Regions from separate parts of the Nocardia brasiliensis ATCC 700358 genome, predicted to be linked through region 2. Evidence: predicted binding sites of a transcription regulator. Region 2 holds the regulator's gene; the other holds the start of a gene.
What was found. Region 2 encodes HspR, which represses chaperone genes until heat shock. Its sites were predicted from a motif close to ANNTGAGTNNNNNNNACTCANNT; they were not measured.

Region 1 (4,248 bases), 350 kb from region 2:
CACCGCCAGCACGATGCCGATCCCGGCCAGCGCGGTGAGCATCCAGTGCGAGGTGACCCCGGTGAGCAGCCGTACGATGCCGACCAGCACCGCGTAACCCGGATCATGCTGTGCGGACAGCAATCCGGCGTTGGCCTCGTAGGTGAGGTTCTCGACCACCTGGAATCCGAGACCGGTACAGCCGCCGAGCAGCAGCCCGTGCATGGGCCGGTACAGCAGCGGCCGGGCCAGGCAGGCCACCGCGAAAACGCCGACGCCCTTCACCGCCTCTTCCACGATCGCCGCGGAGATCGGCGCCTGCCAGTCGATGGCGAACGCGTCGCCCGCCAGGTTCTGGATCACCCGCATGTTGTGGTCGTTGGCGAACATCGCGATGCCGGGGCCGGCCAGCGCGCCCCAGAGGAAGCCGAGCAGCAGCGGCGTCCGGATCCGTCGCCGGGCCCGGAGCCTATCCAAATGCAGTACCAGCCAACCGAATACGGCCAGGGTGGCCAGCGTGAACGGCAGTCCGACCAGGACGTCGCGCCAGTTCAGCGCCAGCACCGGCGCCAGTTGCGCGAGCAGCCCGGCCAGGCCGAGCACCGCGATCAGCCAATACGACCAGAACAGCGCCGACCTCGGCCGCCACCACCGCAGCGGCGTGCCCGGCGTCGCGGCCGCCGTGCTCATCGCCGCACCCGCAGAGTCTCGACCACCGGAGTCAGCTCGGCCAGGGTGGCGTCCGCGCCGATCAGCACGAGCGTGACGGCCAGGTTGTCGTTGCCGAGGACGGCGCAGACCCCGGCGCGGTCCGTGCCGCGGCAGGTCGGCCCGCCGAACCCGTTGGGCGTCTTGATCTCTCCGCCGTCGAAGGAACCGTCGAAGCCTTGCACGCCGAGCACCCGTAACCGCCACGCGGCCGCGGCGGGAAAGTCCGTGACGCCGTCCACCACGCTGACCGCCAGGCGCGCGCCGCTCGGCGCCACCAGCACCGCGGTGGTCTGGTCGCCGGTCGGGCGGCGTTGCCACCCGCCGACGCCGCCGAATTCGATCGTGTCCGGCGCCTCCCCCGGTGCGGTGAGCGCGATCTCGGCGTCGGCGGCCAGCGTCGTCTCCCGCACCGGCACGAGCGCGGCGAGCACCGACGGGACCACGATCAGCGCGGCGACCACCGCGAGCACGACCGCGGCCGGTCTGCCGTCGCGGCTCGATCCCGTCATACTGTGCTCCCCTCGGCGCAGGGTTACCGAGAAACCGCGTCCGACCTGCGGCGCAGCCGGATCAACGATAGAGCAGGACGGGCCGGTTCGGTGGGACGCGAGCCGCGTATCGCGCATGGACCGTGCAGATCGGAAACAACCGTAAACAATCCGTAAGCCCCCTCCGGCACTGTGAACGCACACCAGAACAGCGGGCCCGCACCGGGCCCGGCCTCGAAAGGAAATCCGATGCGCAAGCTCAAGCTCCAGGTCCAGACCACCGTCGACGGCTACATGGCGGGCCCGAACGGCGAGATGGACTGGATGACGTTCCCCTGGACCAACGACGTCGGCGCCTACATCACCAAGATCATGGAGCCGGTCGACACCATCGTGCTCGGCCGCAACCTGGCCGAGGGCTTCATCCCCACCTGGGCTTCCCGGACCCCGGAGGACGGCGAAGACCAGGAAACCATCGACTGGATGAACAACACCCCCAAGGTCGTCATCTCCAACTCGCTCACCGAATCCCCCTGGGAGAACGCCACGGTGGCGGGCGGTGACCTGGCGAAGATCATCAACGACCTGAAGTCCCAGCCCGGCGGCGACCTGATCGTCTACGGCGGCGGCACCCTGGTCTCGGCCCTGCTCGCCGCGGAACTCATCGACGAAATCCACCTCTTCGTCAACGCCACCGCCATCGGCACCGGCCTGCCGGTCTTCGCCCCCGGCGCCTACCAGCGCCTGCGCGCCGTCGGCGCCACCCCCTTCGACTGCGGCATCATCGCCCTGCACTTCGAGCCGCAGCGTTCGTGACCCCCGCGCCCCTCGGACCCGGGTGAGACCCGCACCCGGTCCGGGACGCCACGCCCCCGTCGTCTTCGCCGTCAGCGAACAGGGGCTTCGGGCGGAACAAAGGGGGTGGGGGTGGGGTTGAGTTGGTATCGCTCAACTTTTGGAAGGGTCGAAGACGTGACTACACCTCAGAACTTGCCGGTGCTGTTCCTGACCGATCCGATCGTGCTGCCGGGCATGGTCGTGCCCATCGAACTGGACGAATCGGCGCAGGCCGCGATCGATGCCGCGCGGGCCGCCAAGACGGACGCCGTGCTGCTCGCGCCGCGCCTGACCGAGGGCTATGCCTCCTACGGCGTGGTCGCCACCATCGAACAGGTCGGCCGGATGCGCGGCGGCGCGCCCGCGGCCGTGTTGAAGGCCGAACGGCGCGCGAAGATCGGCCACGGGGTCACCGGGCCGGGCGCCGCGCTGTGGGTCGAGGCCGAACCAGTCGAGACATCGCCCGCGGACGGCCGGACCAAAGAGCTGGCCGCCGAATACAAGAAGCTCGTGGTCTCGGTGCTGCAGCGCCGCGAGGCCTGGCAGATCATCGACGCGGTCAACCAGCTGACCGACCCGTCCGCGATCGCCGACACCGCGGGCTACGCGCCGTACCTGACCAACGATCAGAAGCGCGAACTGCTCGAAACCCCCGACGTCACCCAGCGTTTGCACACGCTGATCGAGTGGACCAAGGACCACATCGCCGAGGCCGAGGTCACCGAGAAGATCAGTGACGACGTCCGCGAGGGCCTGGAGAAGAGCCAGCGCGAGTTCCTGCTGCGCCAGCAGCTCAACGCGATCCGCAAGGAACTCGGCGAGGACGAACCCGACGGCGCCGACGACTACCGCACCCGGATCGAGCAGGCCGACCTGCCCGGCAACGTGCGGGAGGAAGCCTTGCGCGAGGTCGGCAGGCTGGAGCGGGCCAGCGATCAGAGCCCGGAATCCGGCTGGATCCGGACCTGGCTGGACACCGTGCTCGAACTGCCGTGGACGGTGAAAACCACGGACAGCACCGATGTCTCGGCCGCCCGCGCGGTCCTGGACGCCGATCACCACGGCCTGGACGAGGTGAAGGACCGGATGGTCGAGTACCTGGCCGTGCGGTCGAGGCGGGCCGCCCGCGGGCTGGAGGTCGTCGGCGGGCGTGGCTCCGGCGCGGTGCTCGCGCTGGTCGGTCCGCCCGGTGTCGGTAAGACCTCGCTCGGCGAATCCGTGGCGCGGGCCATGGGCCGCGAGTTCGTGCGGGTCGCCCTCGGCGGCGTGCGCGACGAGGCCGAGATCCGCGGGCACCGGCGCACCTACGTCGGCGCGCTGCCCGGCCGGATCGTGCGTGCCATCAAGGAGGCGGGATCGATGAATCCCGTTGTCCTGCTGGACGAGATCGACAAGGTCGGCTCGGACTTCCGGGGCGACCCGGCTGCCGCGCTGCTCGAGGTGCTGGATCCGGCGCAGAACCACACGTTCCGCGACCACTACCTCGACCTGGACCTGGACCTGTCCGACGTGCTGTTCATCGCCACGGCCAACGTGATGGAGACCATCCCCGGCCCGTTGCTGGACCGGATGGAACTGATCACCGTCGACGGTTACACCGAGGACGACAAGGTCGCCATCGCGCGGGACTTCCTGGTGCCCCGGCAGCTGGAACGCAACGCGCTGACCGCCGACGAGGTGCTCGTGACCGACGCGGCGCTGCGCGAGATCGCGGCGAACTACACCAGGGAAGCCGGCGTGCGGCAGCTGGAGCGGCTCATCGCGAAGGCGTTGCGCAAGGCTGCGACTCGGCTGTCCGAGGGCGGAACCGGCACGGCGACAACAGAATCCGAGGTCGTCGAACTCGGCTACGGCGCGGATCTCGGCTACGACGCGCTGGTGCAGTCCGAGCAATCGCTGACGATCGACCTCGGCAATCTGAAGGACTACCTGGGCCGTCCCCGGTTCACCCCGGACTCGGTGGAACGCACCGCGGTCCCGGGTGTGGCCACCGGACTCGCGGTCACCGGGCTGGGCGGCGACGTCCTCTACATCGAGGCCAACGCCGCGGAGGGTGAGCGGTCGCTGACCCTGACCGGGCAGCTGGGTGACGTGATGAAGGAGTCCGCGCAGATCGCGCTGACCTACGTCCGCTCGCATCTCGAGGAGATCGGGATCGAGCCGTCGGTGCTGGATCGCAATATCCACGTGCACTTCCCGGCGGGCGCGGTGCCCAAGGACGGTCCGTCCGCGG
Region 2 (4,248 bases):
GCGTGAACCCGGACGAGGTCGTCGCCGTCGGCGCCGCCCTGCAGGCCGGCGTGCTCAAGGGTGAGGTCAAGGACGTCCTGCTGCTCGATGTCACCCCGCTGTCGCTGGGTATCGAGACCAAGGGCGGCGTGATGACCAAGCTCATCGAGCGCAACACCACCATCCCGACCAAGCGCTCGGAGACCTTCACCACGGCCGACGACAACCAGCCGTCGGTGCAGATCCAGGTGTTCCAGGGCGAGCGCGAGATCGCCTCGCACAACAAGCTGCTCGGTTCGTTCGAGCTGACCGGCATCCCGCCGGCCCCGCGCGGCGTGCCGCAGATCGAGGTCACCTTCGACATCGACGCCAACGGCATCGTGCACGTGACCGCGAAGGACAAGGGCACCGGCAAGGAGAACACGATCAAGATCCAGGACGGCTCCGGCCTGTCCAAGGAGGAGATCGACCGGATGGTCAAGGACGCCGAGGCGCACGCCGCCGAGGACAAGGCCCGCCGCGAGGAGGCCGAGACCCGCAACCAGGCCGAGTCGCTGGTGCACCAGACCGAGAAGTTCATCAAGGACAACGAGGACAAGGTCCCGGCCGAGATCAAGACCAAGGTCGAGGCGGCCATCGCCGAGGCGAACGAGGCGCTCAAGGGCACCGACATCGCCGCGGTCAAGGCGGCCGTGGAGAAGCTGGCGACCGAGTCGCAGGCGCTGGGCCAGGCGATCTACGAGGCGTCGGCCAACGAGTCCGCCGCGTCGAGCAACGGCGCCTCCGCGACCCAGGACGATGATCAGGTCGTGGACGCCGAGGTCGTGGACGAGCCGGTCGACACGGAGAAGAAGTGACCAACGGCAAGCATTCGGAGCAGCGCGACACCGAGCAAGAGCCGGTCACCTTCGTGGACAACCGCAAGATCGATCCGGAGACCGGTGAGATTCGTGAGCCCGCGGCGGAGCCCGCCGCGGGCCCCGGGCCCGAGGACGGGAACGGGACGGCGGCGGAGGCTCCGGCCGAGGCCGCCGGCGGTGAACTCGCCGAACGCACGGCCGATCTGCAGCGGCTGACCGCGGAGTACGCCAACTACCGGCGCCGCGTCGAACGCGATCGCAAGACCGCGATCGATGCCGCCAAGGCCGCCGTGGTCACCGAATTGCTCGGCGTGCTCGACGATCTCGATCGAGCCCGGGCACACGGCGACCTCGATGCCGGACCGCTCAAGTCGGTGGCCGACAAGCTGGCCGCCGCCCTGCAGAAGCAGGGCCTCGAGGAATTCGGTTCGGCGGGTGAGCCGTTCGACCCGACCCTGCACGAGGCCGTGCAGCACGAGGGTTCCGGGCACGAACCGGTGATCGGGCTGGTCATGCGCAAGGGCTATCGGTTCGGCGACCGGGTGCTTCGGCACGCGCTCGTCGGGGTAACCGATGCGGTGGCCGAGCAGACCGGGTCTGCGCAGACAGAGGCATCGGATGCTGATGCCGGTGCGAACAAACAATAACGGCGCGGCGCGCCGCAACCCCAGGACTGTGAGAGGAGGAGATATCCGGTGAGTCAACGGGAGTGGATCGAAAAGGACTTCTACAAGGAGCTGGGTGTCTCCTCCAGCGCCTCACAGGACGAGATCAAGAAGGCGTACCGCAAGCTCGCTCGCGACTTGCATCCGGATGCCAACCCCGGCGACAGCAAGGCCGAGGAACGGTTCAAGACCGTCAGCGAAGCGCATGCGGTGCTGTCGGATCCGGCGAAGCGCAAAGAGTACGACGACACCCGGAAGTTGTTCGCGGGTGGCGGATATCCGCGCGGCGGCGGGTTCACCCCCGGTGCGGGTGGCGGCTTCTCGCAGGACTTCAACATCGGTGACATCTTCGGCAACGCGAACGCGGGCGACGGTGGCCTCGGTGACCTGCTGGGCGGCCTGTTCAACCGGGGCGGCACGCGGACCGCGAGCCGCCCGCGCCGCGGGGCCGACGTGGAGACCGAGACGACCCTCGGTTTCCGGGAGGCCGCGCAGGGCGTCACCGTTCCGCTGCGGATGACCAGTCCGTCGCCGTGCACCACCTGTCACGGCAGCGGTGCCAAGCCGGGCACCAGCCCTCGGGTCTGCCCGCACTGCAACGGAACCGGCATCATCAGCCGCAACCAGGGCGCCTTCGGTTTCAGCGAGCCGTGCGATGACTGCCGGGGCACCGGCTCGATCATCGACGACCCGTGCGTCGACTGCCATGGCAGCGGCATCCAGAACCGGACTCGGACCATCACGGTGCGGATCCCGCCGGGTGTCAGTGACGGCCAGCGGATTCGGCTCGCCGGTCAGGGCGAGGCCGGGTTGCGCGGCGCGCCGTCGGGCGATCTGTTCGTCAGCGTGCACGTCAGCCAGGACAAGGTCTTCGGCCGCAACGGCGACGACCTGACCCTGGTGTTGCCGGTCAGTTACAACGAATTGGTGCTCGGCACAACGGTTTCCGTGCCGACACTGGAGGGGCGCGTCGGTGTCAAGGTGCCGCCCGGCACCGCGGACGGCCGCATCCTACGGGTGCGCGGCCGGGGCGTGCCCAAGCGCGGCGGCGGCGCCGGTGACCTGCTGGTCACCGTCAAGGTCGCGGTGCCGCAGAAGTTGGATGACAACGCGGCCGAGGCGCTGCGGCGCTACGCGGACGCGGAAAAGGCCAGCGGATTCGATCCACGGGCAGGATGGGCAGGTGCTTGATGTCCAATGATCCGAAGCGGGCGTCCGGTGGGGCGTCACGAGCCGAGTTCTTCATGATCTCGGTGGCGGCTCAACTGGCGGGCATGCACGCGCAGACGCTGCGCACCTATGACCGACTGGGACTGGTTACGCCACAACGTACTTCGGGTGGCGGGCGACGCTACTCGACCAGGGACGTCGAACTGCTGCGCGAGGTGCAGCGGTTGTCCCAGGACGAGGGCGTCAACCTGGCGGGCATCAAGCGCATCATCGAGCTCACCAATCAGGTCGAGGAACTGCAACAGCGCGTCGCCGAGCTGGCGGCCGAGCTGGATCGGCTGCGGGCGGGCTACCGGCCCGATCTCTCGCCGCCGCAACGCAGTACCGCGCTGGTGGTGTGGCAGCCCCGTAATCGTCGCGGAAGCTAGATCTCGCGCAACAACGCTGAATACGGCTGGCTAACCATCGGGCCCCTTGTCCCGGCACACAATTCGTGTTCCGAGGTCAGGGGGCCCGACGGCGTTGCGGGAGCATCGTTCGCAAGGTTTGCCAAAGGTAAGCCGAGAGCCGGTGTGCGGCAGCGCTTCGCGTATTCGATCCGCGCGGTCCTGCTCCGCGCCGAATTTCGCCGCCGACCCCCGCGGTCCCGCCGTGCCCGGTGTCTGCTCGGGTGACCAACGGACTGTCCAGAAGTTGCCGCGTGATCGCTCCAGGCCCGAGTTTTTCAAAGTGGGCCTTGCAAATTCAGTGTGTCTGTGACCGATTTCACCTGTTTTTACGGTCTTTCAGTCTGTTTGCTCGGCGTTTCACGCTGCGGATCCTCGTTTCAGGGGAATTACACGCTTGATGTTTAAACGGAGGATTCCGTAGCTGGCAAACCTCGCATACACTCCTTGGCAACGGCTGCTGACGAGTGTCCCGCAGCACCTCACTCGCCGGCACAGCTTTGTGTTCGAGTGCGAAATGGGGTTGTGACACAAATGGATTCGCGGACTGTCGCTTTGATCAGAACGACGTTCAAGGCGGTTGCTGCGGAGGAAGGGGGGCAGGAGAAATTAGCGAGATCGTTCTATTCGATCCTCTTCACCGACTACCCCCAAGCCCGCGATTTCTTCCCGGCAGCCATGGACGCACAGCGTGATCGCCTTGTCAAGGCCATCGGCTACGCGCTGGACCGGCTCGAGGAGCCGAACAAGCTGTTGCCCTTCCTCGCCCAGCTCGGGCGCGACCATCGCAAATACGGTGTGCAGCGCGAGCATTACGCCGCGGTCGCCAACTCGCTGAAGACCGCGATGCGGCTCTACGCGGGCACCGAGATGTGGACCGACGAGGTGGACCGGGCCTGGGACGAAGGCCTGACGATCATCGGCGACACCATGATCGGCGCCGCGGAGAAGGAGACCACGCCGCCGGTCTGGACCGGTACCGTCGTGGAAAGCCGTGCGGTACTGCGTAATCTGTCCATCGTGCGGCTCCAGCTCGACCAGCCGATGCAATACGCCGCGGGCCAGTACATGAGCGTGCAGGTGCCGTCGCGGCCCCGGATGTGGCGCTATATGTCGCCCGCCGTGCCG

Region 1: lon (endopeptidase La) is a predicted target of HspR. The motif match lies at 2,110-2,132, and genes of this name have one in related genera.

What each region holds. Positions count from the first base shown of each region.
Region 1 covers NC_018681.1:9,363,105-9,367,352, reverse strand. Annotated here, with positions in the region: gene O3I_RS43290 (PrsW family intramembrane metalloprotease) at 1-669, opposite strand, end outside; gene O3I_RS41955 (hypothetical protein) at 666-1,199, opposite strand; gene O3I_RS41950 (dihydrofolate reductase family protein) at 1,428-1,994, shown strand; gene lon (endopeptidase La) at 2,211-4,248, shown strand, end outside.
Region 2 covers NC_018681.1:9,010,887-9,015,134, reverse strand. Annotated here, with positions in the region: gene dnaK (molecular chaperone DnaK) at 1-836, shown strand, start outside; gene grpE (nucleotide exchange factor GrpE) at 833-1,486, shown strand; gene dnaJ (molecular chaperone DnaJ) at 1,535-2,695, shown strand; gene O3I_RS40365 (heat shock protein transcriptional repressor HspR) at 2,695-3,102, shown strand; gene O3I_RS40360 (FAD-binding oxidoreductase) at 3,655-4,248, shown strand, end outside.